Regions from separate parts of the Paenibacillus sp. AR247 genome, predicted to be linked through region 1. Evidence: riboswitches for the same ligand, from Rfam matches in the RefSeq annotation. Region 1 holds a riboswitch; the other holds the start of a gene.

Region 1 (4,759 bases):
AAAATTCTACGCATGAGTTCCCTCCAAACGTATAGGCGGATTCTTTTTCCTACGCCTCAACTTCCGTTCTCTGCAAGACTATATAATCAAACAGATCATTTCTCACAACGAAATGACCTGTTATGCTTCTTCCCGATTTTCTTCATTTTGACGACTTCAATGTCTTTTATTAAGGGTTCACTTGTTCCGAGCATAGTTATAGTTAGAGGCGCCAAGGTTTTCTTGGCACCTCTATATATCACTTCAAGGTTACTTAACTTATTACTTAAACAACATCATAACCCTGTTCTTCGATGGTCTCTTTAATTTTGCTTTCTGTAAGTTTGGTCTCATCGAATTGAACTTCAACAGAAGCATTGGACAAGTTAACCTTCCCCCCTGCCCCTATTTGCTTAAGAGCTCCTTCAATGGAATTCACACAGTGTTGACAGCTCATTCCGTTTACGTTTAAAGTAATGGTTTTCAATTTCGACTCTCCTTTCGATTTGTTATTAGTATACCCCCCTATAGTATGATATTCAAGCCTAAAGTTATACTAGCCCAGCCATCTTCATCATTTCTATACATGTTTATTTTATGATGAATGAGGTTTACATCAAAAGAATTAGAAAGGGGTTCTTCAAATGAAAGCAGCGATAATAAGAACAATAATCCTCGCTAGCTCGGTGGCCATTTCTGCTGCTGGCTGCTCGAAAGTAAGCAATATGAACGGAATGGATCATTCAAAAATGAATATGGGTTCAAACTCTACTTCCAACTCCAGTGAATCCGCTGCATCCGTTAAATTGACAACAGCAACACCTGTTGTGAATGGTAAAGAATTCACCATAACCGCACAGGAAAGTAATCTCGAAGTGAAAAAGGGAAAAACCATTCCTGTTTGGACATTTAACAACTCGGTTCCCGGTCCACAAGTCCGGGTAATGGTTGGGGATACGGTCAAAATAAACTTAAAAAATCAACTCAAGCAGCCTGTCTCCATCCATTGGCACGGCTATCCGGTTCCCAACAATATGGACGGAATTCCAGGAGTCACACAAGATGCCGTCGAACCCGGAAAGACCTTCACCTATGAATTTAAAGCCACCATACCGGGAACTTATTGGTACCATTCACATCAAGACAGTGTGAATCAAGTGGACAAAGGCTTGTATGGTTCTCTTATTGTCGAAGACCCCCAAGATACAGCTGACCGCGATTACACCCTTGTGCTCGATGAATGGATGAGTTCTGGAGATATGAACATGGATAACGGTGGGATGAATATGGCAGGACATGATATGAGTATGTATGACCTTTATACGATCAATGGAAAAACAGGTGATGCGATCGATAAGCTTACCGTTAAAGAGGGTGAAAAAGTAAAACTTCGGTTGATTAACGCCGGCTACATCACTCACCGGATGCATTTACACGGTCATTCCTTTAAGGTTGTTGCATCCGACGGGCAGCCCGTGAATGACCCAGCTGTGATCAAGGATCAATTCGTCTCGATTGCTCCCGGAGAACGATATGATATTGAATTTACCGCAGATCATCCCGGAACCTGGTTGCTTGAAGAACATGCTAAGGATAATCGAGCACAAAATATGAGAGCCATTATTCAATACGAAGGTTCCAATTCGAAGCCCGACCCTTCCAATGCCTCCGAAGAACTTCCCGATTTTGATCTGGAGAAGTACGGAACCATGTCTGCATCCGCATTTTCTTTGGATCAAACCTTTGATGAAGACGTGACAATGTATCTAAATACCGAGATGAGAAATGGAGAAATGGTTTACACGATCAATGGAAAGATTTTTCCGGAGACGGATACAATCAAAGTAAAAAGAGGCCCGATGCACCTACACGGCCATTTCTTCCAAGTCTTGAGCAAGAATGGCAAGCCCGTTCAAGGATCTCCGATCATGAAGGACACGCTGAACGTCAAACCTGGCGAAACGTATGAAGTTGCCTTTGAAGCTGACAACCCCGGTGAATGGATGTTCCACTGCCACGATTTACACCACGCGTCCGCTGGAATGGTAACTGATGTGATGTATGATGATTATCAAAATAATTATACGCCTGATCCCACTGTGAACAACGTCCCTGAATAAACAACAAAACGCACCGACTGACTTCAGCCGGTGCTTTCATTTTTGATTTAGGTGGCTTATCCCGACTAGATCAAATTTCGCTGATCATTTTCAGGTAACTTTGTTGACTCACGACGCGGCGTGCTGTAACATACCGATTTTTATAATATGAATCCGATAATTTGCTAATCGTAACGCCTTTACTGCTTGAAGAGTGTGCAAACTCATTATTGCCGATATAAATACCCGCGTGAGAAATTCCCGTACCGTCCGTATTAAAGAATACCAGGTCTCCTGCTCTAAGGTTTTCACGATCTACTGGAGTTCCGGCTTGAGCCTGTGTTTTAGATGTGCGGGGTAAATCTAAATTGAATTTATCGAATATGTATAAAATAAAACCGGAACAGTCAAAACCAGCCACTGATGTGCCGCCCCACTGATAAGGAGTGCCTACGACCTTATCCACCTCACTTTCGAGTTTAACGGAACTGGCAAAGGAACTGGTTGCACTTGCTGAAAAAACAATGGCCGCACCTAACATTGACAAAATTACTTTCTTCACTATGTAGTTCTCCTTCCGATGCCTACGGAGTTAGCTAAGGGTTCGGTAGAAGGTTCCCTCTATTCTTCAATGAGAATATTTCACCCAAAAATGGTTCCCCCGTTTTCAGTATCAAGAAATTCGGCAATAATGATTAAAAAAATGTAACCCTACATAATGTAGTATATAACTAGATTTTTTGTCAATGCCTAATTGATAGATTCCCATTAACCGTAACTTTTTTCACAGATATTTGTTGGATTTTATGGAAGTTTCAACGAAACTGAGTAGGAGTTTGTCGATTTCAATATCCCGATATCGAGGTGCTTATCTTGGTAACGGAACATTTACGCAAGAACAAATAACAATTTTGTAAAGAATTAATCCAAGTAACAGAAAAACCAAGGCAAATAATGATATAGACGCCAAACAAAAAAACCGATCTGGCATTGCCAGATCGGTTAGAGGTATTTACCGTCAGGACACAGTCGAACCATGATCTTCATGCCAAATTTCATGAATGACATCAGCCAAGATGGAGATCGTCCGATAATTTTCTCGAAGCATATTCTCCACTCCGCCAATTTCTATCAAGGCACTGGATTCGACAAGGGATTGATTATATTTACCGTTGCCGCTCGAATGATCCTTTTGATAAATGCCTTTGGAGATTCCGGGTATCTTTTTGTTTAATTTATTTTGAATTCTCGTGGCAAATTGCATTGTTTTTTCCCAGTTTGGGTTATCCCTTCCGACCACAAAATATAATTGAGCATAATCAACATTATTGAATTGGATCGTTGTACGATTTCTGGACTCTGAATCTCGATGGATATCAAATACATATTCGATTGATTTATGGTTAGACAGCTCCTGAGTGAGTGTAGCCTTAGAATACACATACGATTTTGCGTAATTAAAGTTTTGAATTTCTCCGGCGTAATCTTCGGTGGATTGGATGACATTCATTCCTTTTGCCGTTAACTTAGAAGCCAAATCTTTTCCTAATAAAGTAACATTGACTTTAGCGTCAAACGCCTGACTTGGGTTCTTCTGCCCCTCAAGTTCTGGCAGCCAAGATTCCCGGTTGTGCGTATGGTAAATAAGGACTTGAGGTGGACCTGAATGCACTGGATTACTCTTCTGAGGCAATTTCTTCGTTACCGGAGTAATAATTTGATTCTTTGTAGTTAATCGTGTATTGGTCTGATTCGTATCGGATGGCAGGTTGCTTTTAGCTTGTTTCAACGCTTGGGGTGTTGTCGCACTTTTAGATGGAGGGGCTTTCTTTATGGAAGACGTAACCGCTTTTTTCTGAGGATCCATTTCGATGAGCGGATCATTTATTTTCATCTGATGCTCAGGTACTTCTTTCACGGGTAAAGGGGGGACATCCATATACAACGGGATGACTTTTAAGGAGATTATGAAAGATGCTAGGAATGTAAATACCCCTAGTCCTTTAAATGTGGCTTGTTTTGGCATGTAGTTCTCCCTTTCTATATTGTTATGTGTAGTCTATTTCTATTCCATATTTTCATAGAATAGAACAAACGACACATTAGTAAAGAAGGGAAACCATCCGAAAGGAAGGATATTCTTCCTTTCGGGAAGATCTTTATTTGGTTCCATGAACCAGAAGAGATTCTCCAGGAATTTCTATTCCTCGCTTTCCTTCATAGGGTTCAAAGGCCTCCTTGATTTTCGATATCAACCGAGATCGTATTTCATCATCGATACTTCCCAATCCCTTTCCCATCATGCCGGATGCCATTTCTTTTTGGTGTAGAAGCAGCTCCTTGATCGATGAAATCCGCTGAAGGTGCCGAACGGGGCGGATGTCGACATCTTTAAACCCAGCACCTTTAAATATATCACTTAATTCTTCTGGATTTGATAGAGAAAAAACCTTATTTGTTTCCTCCATAGGCAATTCCAACCCTGTTACCTCTTGCAATATTTGCATAGGAAGGCTAAGCACCGGGTATTTTCAGCATTAGACCATACGAGCGCAGCAAAGGCTGCCCCATCCCTTAATACGTGATAGATACCGGTTAATGCCTGATCCAGCCGGGGGATAAACATAAGTCCATGCCTTGAGATAGCTGCGTCGAAGGTTTGAGGCGGAAAATCTAGGTGC
Region 2 (4,759 bases), on a different contig from region 1:
AAGAGGCCTTTCATATGAATCATGAAGACTGGACGCGCCGGATTGTCACCGGAGATACGGAAGTGAATGATATATTGAGCGAGATTGCCTCGGACTTCCCGGACAAGGTATCCGCCGTCATCGCGAAGACCTATGATAAACCGATCGTGGTGAACCTCGTTTCGAGCCCCCTGGATGCCGACCGGATGGATTACCTGCTTCGGGATGCTTATTACACCGGGGTGAACTACGGCACGATTGATATTGACCGTATTTTACGGATGCTCCGTCCTTATCAGGGCAGAGTGGTGGTCAAAGAGTCCGGGATGCATGCCGTGGAGGATTATTTAATGTCCAGGTACCAGATGTACTGGCAGGTCTACTTCCATCCGGTAACCCGCAGTTCAGAAATTATTTTGCGCCAAATTTTCCGGCGGGCCAAGGAGCTGTACCAGGATGGTTATCCATTTGGCTTTATGGTCGAGCCGCTGCCGCAGCTCTTTGAAGACAAACTGGACGTGCAAGCTTATCTGAAGCTGGACGAGGCGCTGATTCAAACGGCCTTCCTCCAGTGGTCCTATGAGGACGACCGCATACTCAGCGAGCTGTGCACCCGATTTATGCACCGTAAACTGTATAAATATGTAGAAATGGACTCCGTCGATTTGGAAATGATCGATGAAATCCGCCGGGAGTTTGGACAAGTCGGAATGAACCCAGAATATGATCTGGAGATTGATTTTCCGACCGATCTTCCTTACGATGTATTTCGTCCGGGTGACGAGTCGAGCCAGAAACAGATCCTGCTGCTCGACCGCCAGGAGCAGCTGCGGGAAATATCCGAGGTGTCGGATATTGTCCGTTCCATCAGCGGCATTCACCGCGGGAAATATCACTTGTATTATCCGGAAGATAAACTGGAAAAGGCGATAACCGATCTTTCTCCTTCGATTTCTCGCATTTTCAAGCTTTAATGACAAAATACCGTACGAAAAGGAACATGGGGTACCGACAAGAAGGGAGTTCAAATTCATGGAACTGTTCGACACGCACACCCATCTGGATGCGCAACAATTCGACGAGGACCGGGAGCGGGTCATTGACAATGCCGTACAAGCCGGTGTAACCCGGATGATCAACGTTGGCTTTAACCGGGAGACGATTCCATCGACGATGAAGCTGGTGGAAACGTATGATTTTATATATGCGGCCATAGGCTGGCATCCGCAGGACGCCGTTTTTATGCAGGAAGGCGATCTGGAGTGGATTGCATCCTTATGCAGTCATCCCAAGGTGGTGGCCATCGGTGAAATTGGACTGGATTACTACTGGGACACCTCGCCGAAGGATGTGCAGCACCGGGTCCTCCGCCAGCAGATCGGACTGGCCCGAGAGCTCAACATGCCAATTGTTATACATAACCGGGACGCCCATGAGGATATTGTGAAAATATTACGGGAAGAGAAGGCCGGCGAGGTCGGCGGCGTCATGCATTCGTTCTCGGGGAGCGGTTCCGATGGACAGGCTGCTCATCGAAACCGACTCCCCTTATCTCACGCCGCATCCTTTCCGAGGAAAGAGAAACGAGTCGGCAAACGTCCGTCTGGTCGCTGAAGCGGCAGCCCTGATTAAGGGGGTTGACCTGGAGGAAATTGCCCGGATTACCACCCAAAATGGGCTGGAACGATTTGGAATTGTGTGAAATCGGGAGAAAAACAGCCGAAAAAATGAGCATGAGCGAATGATTAAAGAATTTTAACAAACAAAACGCCGAATATTACATTTTTTTAACCACTTTTTCAAATAAACGTGGTTGATTACCGCTTTACAACATGCATCAAAACAGGATATCATCTTTTCAGTGAATCATTGAGCTGTCGTTAAGGTCTTACCTTCGCAGCTTTCATGAACCAGTCTCGCTGAGTCTCCCGCATGGGAGAACGGGGGAACCAATACTGGAGCGGGTCATGACAGACCGGAAGTGGTCCCATGCTCGCAAGCGTATTTGATTTCTTTCTTGGGTCTCTGGGGTGAATTGAACGGCTTTACGCCATGAGCGTAAGGACGCGAATAGGGCGGCTCTCTTTCGCCCGAACCCGACAGCTAACCCCGTAAGCGGATAAAGAGAGGTACCCTCGTGCATGACAATTCCGATATTCAGACATCCGGAAGCCACGAAAGAGTCCTCGTAAGCTCTTTTCTATCGGCTTCTTTTGTTTTGAATAAAGGAGAGGCAGTCATCATACTGTTGTATAACAGGAGGTGACAAATCATGATGGAGAGATTGGTTCATGGTGCAAGAACGCATGCTTTCTGTGGGTTCTTGTAAAAAATTGAGTATAGTCGCGTCAAATACAATCATGCATAACTCTAGACGGCGAGGCTATGAAGGAGGATCGAGAAAGTGGGCGTTTTCCAACCAGAGAAGACCCATGATTCAAAAATCTCCAGCATGTCTTACGCATTGCGATGGAAGCATGAGAATTTGCGCCAGATCTCCACTGCAGCTATCGTTTCAATCGCGGTTACCCTGATGATCTTGCTGCTCGTGTACAGTCAATCGCGAAAACAAGTTTATTTGGTAGTAGACGGTCAAATGAAATCTGTACAGACCAATACATCTTTACTTCAAGAAATGCTGGATGAGCAGGAAATCAGTCTGAAACCCGAGGACCAAATATCGATGCCGCTGAGCGGGGCTATATCCGACGGCGACAAGGTCGTGATCGACCGCGCGAGTCCTGTGAAAGTGACGGCTGATGGTGCAACGAAGCATTTGTATACAACGGCCAAAACGGTCGGCGACGTGCTGAAAGAAACCGGCGTCAAAGTCAAGGAAACGGACATTGTGACTCCGGCTGTCGAAACGGCGGTCTCCACCAACACGGACATCCGGATCGTCCGGATGAACAAACAAGTGGTACAGCGTCATGAATCCCTCCCCTTCCGGGTGGTCAAAACCTCCGACCCCAGCATTTACAAAGGCGAGTCGCGGGTGATTCAGCAGGGAGCTCCTGGCGTCATGGTGCAGTACATTGAGAAGAAGTACAAAGACGGCAAGCTGGTGTCCATGAAAATGGTGGGCAAAAAAGTGCAGACGGTGACCAAGGATAAGGTCATTGCCGTCGGCACGAAGAAAAAGCCTGTTCCCGTAGTGACCGAAGTCAAAGCAGCCGTTGCCAAAGCTTCTTCTACCCCTGCCAAGGTGAAGAAGGTCAGCAGCAGCAGTAACAACCGGGTCAGCAAGGCCGGCGTTGACTTTTCCTACAAGAAGCTGATCAAAGTATCCATGACCGCTTATTCGTCTGGCGAGTCCGGAGTCGGCACACGCACCGCCACAGGAACACGCGTCACGGAAGGCCGCACGATTGCGGTTGATCCAAGCGTCATTCCTTTGGGATGGTGGGTTTACATTGAAGGCGTTGGCTTCCGTCGTGCGGAAGACACAGGCGGAGCCATTAAGGGAAATAAAATCGATATATACTACGATTCCGTCCAGCAGGCACGCAACTTTGGCCGTAAATCCGGCCTTAAGGTATACGTGATCGGTCCGGTCAAACCGGAGCTGAACTAATTTCGTTTTACTTTGCCATTCTAATGTTATAGTATTATGATCATGAAAATGTCATGCTAAAGAAGAGGAGCTTTCCTCTTCTTTTTGTTGTTAATTTACAGCAGTTTGTCTATACCGGGACCCGCAAAGTACCTGAACAGGCATCACGGTTATGCCCACTTGCAGGGATACTTGGCTGTCCGGCGGCATTGACGGGTATAATGTACTCGAAAGGAAGACAGGAAATCATGATTAAAGAAGTCATTGTGGTGGAAGGCCGGGATGATACCGTGGCCGTGAAGCGGGCGGTGGATGCCGATACGATCGAGACAGGCGGCTCCGCCATCAATGCGCGTATACTCCAGCGGATCGCGCTGGCTCAGGAGCGGCGGGGGGTCATTGTGCTGACGGACCCGGACCACGCCGGCGAAAGAATCCGCAAAATCATTTCGGCCAAGGTGCCCGGCTGCAAGCATGCGTTTATCCCGGAGGCCGATGCGACCCGCAAGGGGGATATCGGTGTGGAGAACGCCTCGCCTGCGGCGATCCGCAGAGCTCTGAAGCGGGTTCACACCTCTTATGAGGGCGCGGAAAGCCAGATCGACATGGAGGACCTGATGGAGGCGGGGCTGCTGGTGCACCCGGATGCCGCCGCCCGGCGGATGGCGATGGGCAACCTCCTCGGTATCGGCTACTGCAATGGCAAGCAATTTTATAAGCGACTCGCTATATTTCAAATATCCCGCGAAGAATTCGCGGATGCGCTTGCCCGTATCGAAGATGAAGGAGGCCGGACAACGTGAACGGCATGGACGACATCGCCACACCAAGGCGAACCAAAGAAATCATCCAGCGCCACGGCTTTTCATTCAAGAAGAGCCTGGGGCAAAATTTTTTGATCGACCAAAATATTTTAAATAAAATCGTGGATGCGGCCGGACTTGATTCCACCAAGGGTGCCCTGGAGATCGGTCCCGGTATCGGCGCCCTGACCGAAAAGCTGGCCCAGCAGGCAGGGGCCGTCACGGCGGTTGAGATCGACCAGAGGCTGATTCCGATCCTCGAGGAGGTTCTCGCCCCATACCCCGGCGTAAAGGTTCATCATGGGGATGTACTGAAGACGGACCTCGCTGCGCTGTTTAAGAGCAATTTTGCCGGTGTATCCAAAGTCAGCGTCGTGGCCAACCTTCCGTACTATGTGACGACGCCGATCTTGATGAAGCTGCT

The links. A riboswitch is a leader RNA that binds a small molecule or an ion and turns the genes downstream of it on or off. The one in region 1 is predicted to bind cyclic di-AMP.
Region 2: it holds a riboswitch for cyclic di-AMP, as region 1 does, so the genes downstream of both, CPT76_RS07370 (resuscitation-promoting factor) here and CPT76_RS18820 (C40 family peptidase) in region 1, are expected to answer to the same signal.

What each region holds. Positions count from the first base shown of each region.
Region 1 is NZ_PCZT01000009.1:2,199,098-2,203,856, forward strand. Features, by position in the region: gene CPT76_RS18805 (response regulator transcription factor) at 1-14, opposite strand, end outside; gene CPT76_RS18810 (copper ion binding protein) at 266-466, opposite strand; gene CPT76_RS18815 (multicopper oxidase family protein) at 624-2,099, shown strand; gene CPT76_RS18820 (C40 family peptidase) at 2,170-2,640, opposite strand; cyclic di-AMP (ydaO/yuaA leader) riboswitch at 2,645-2,776, opposite strand; gene CPT76_RS18825 (stage II sporulation protein P) at 3,097-4,104, opposite strand; gene CPT76_RS18830 (hypothetical protein) at 4,238-4,558, opposite strand; gene CPT76_RS18835 (class I SAM-dependent methyltransferase) at 4,564-4,759, opposite strand, start outside.
Region 2 is NZ_PCZT01000007.1:47,548-52,306, reverse strand. Features, by position in the region: gene CPT76_RS07380 (HD domain-containing protein) at 1-953, shown strand, start outside; partial or broken gene CPT76_RS07375 (TatD family hydrolase) at 1,078-1,681, shown strand; cyclic di-AMP (ydaO/yuaA leader) riboswitch at 1,887-2,113, shown strand; gene CPT76_RS07370 (resuscitation-promoting factor) at 2,384-3,553, shown strand; gene rnmV (ribonuclease M5) at 3,781-4,335, shown strand; gene rsmA (16S rRNA (adenine(1518)-N(6)/adenine(1519)-N(6))-dimethyltransferase RsmA) at 4,332-4,759, shown strand, end outside.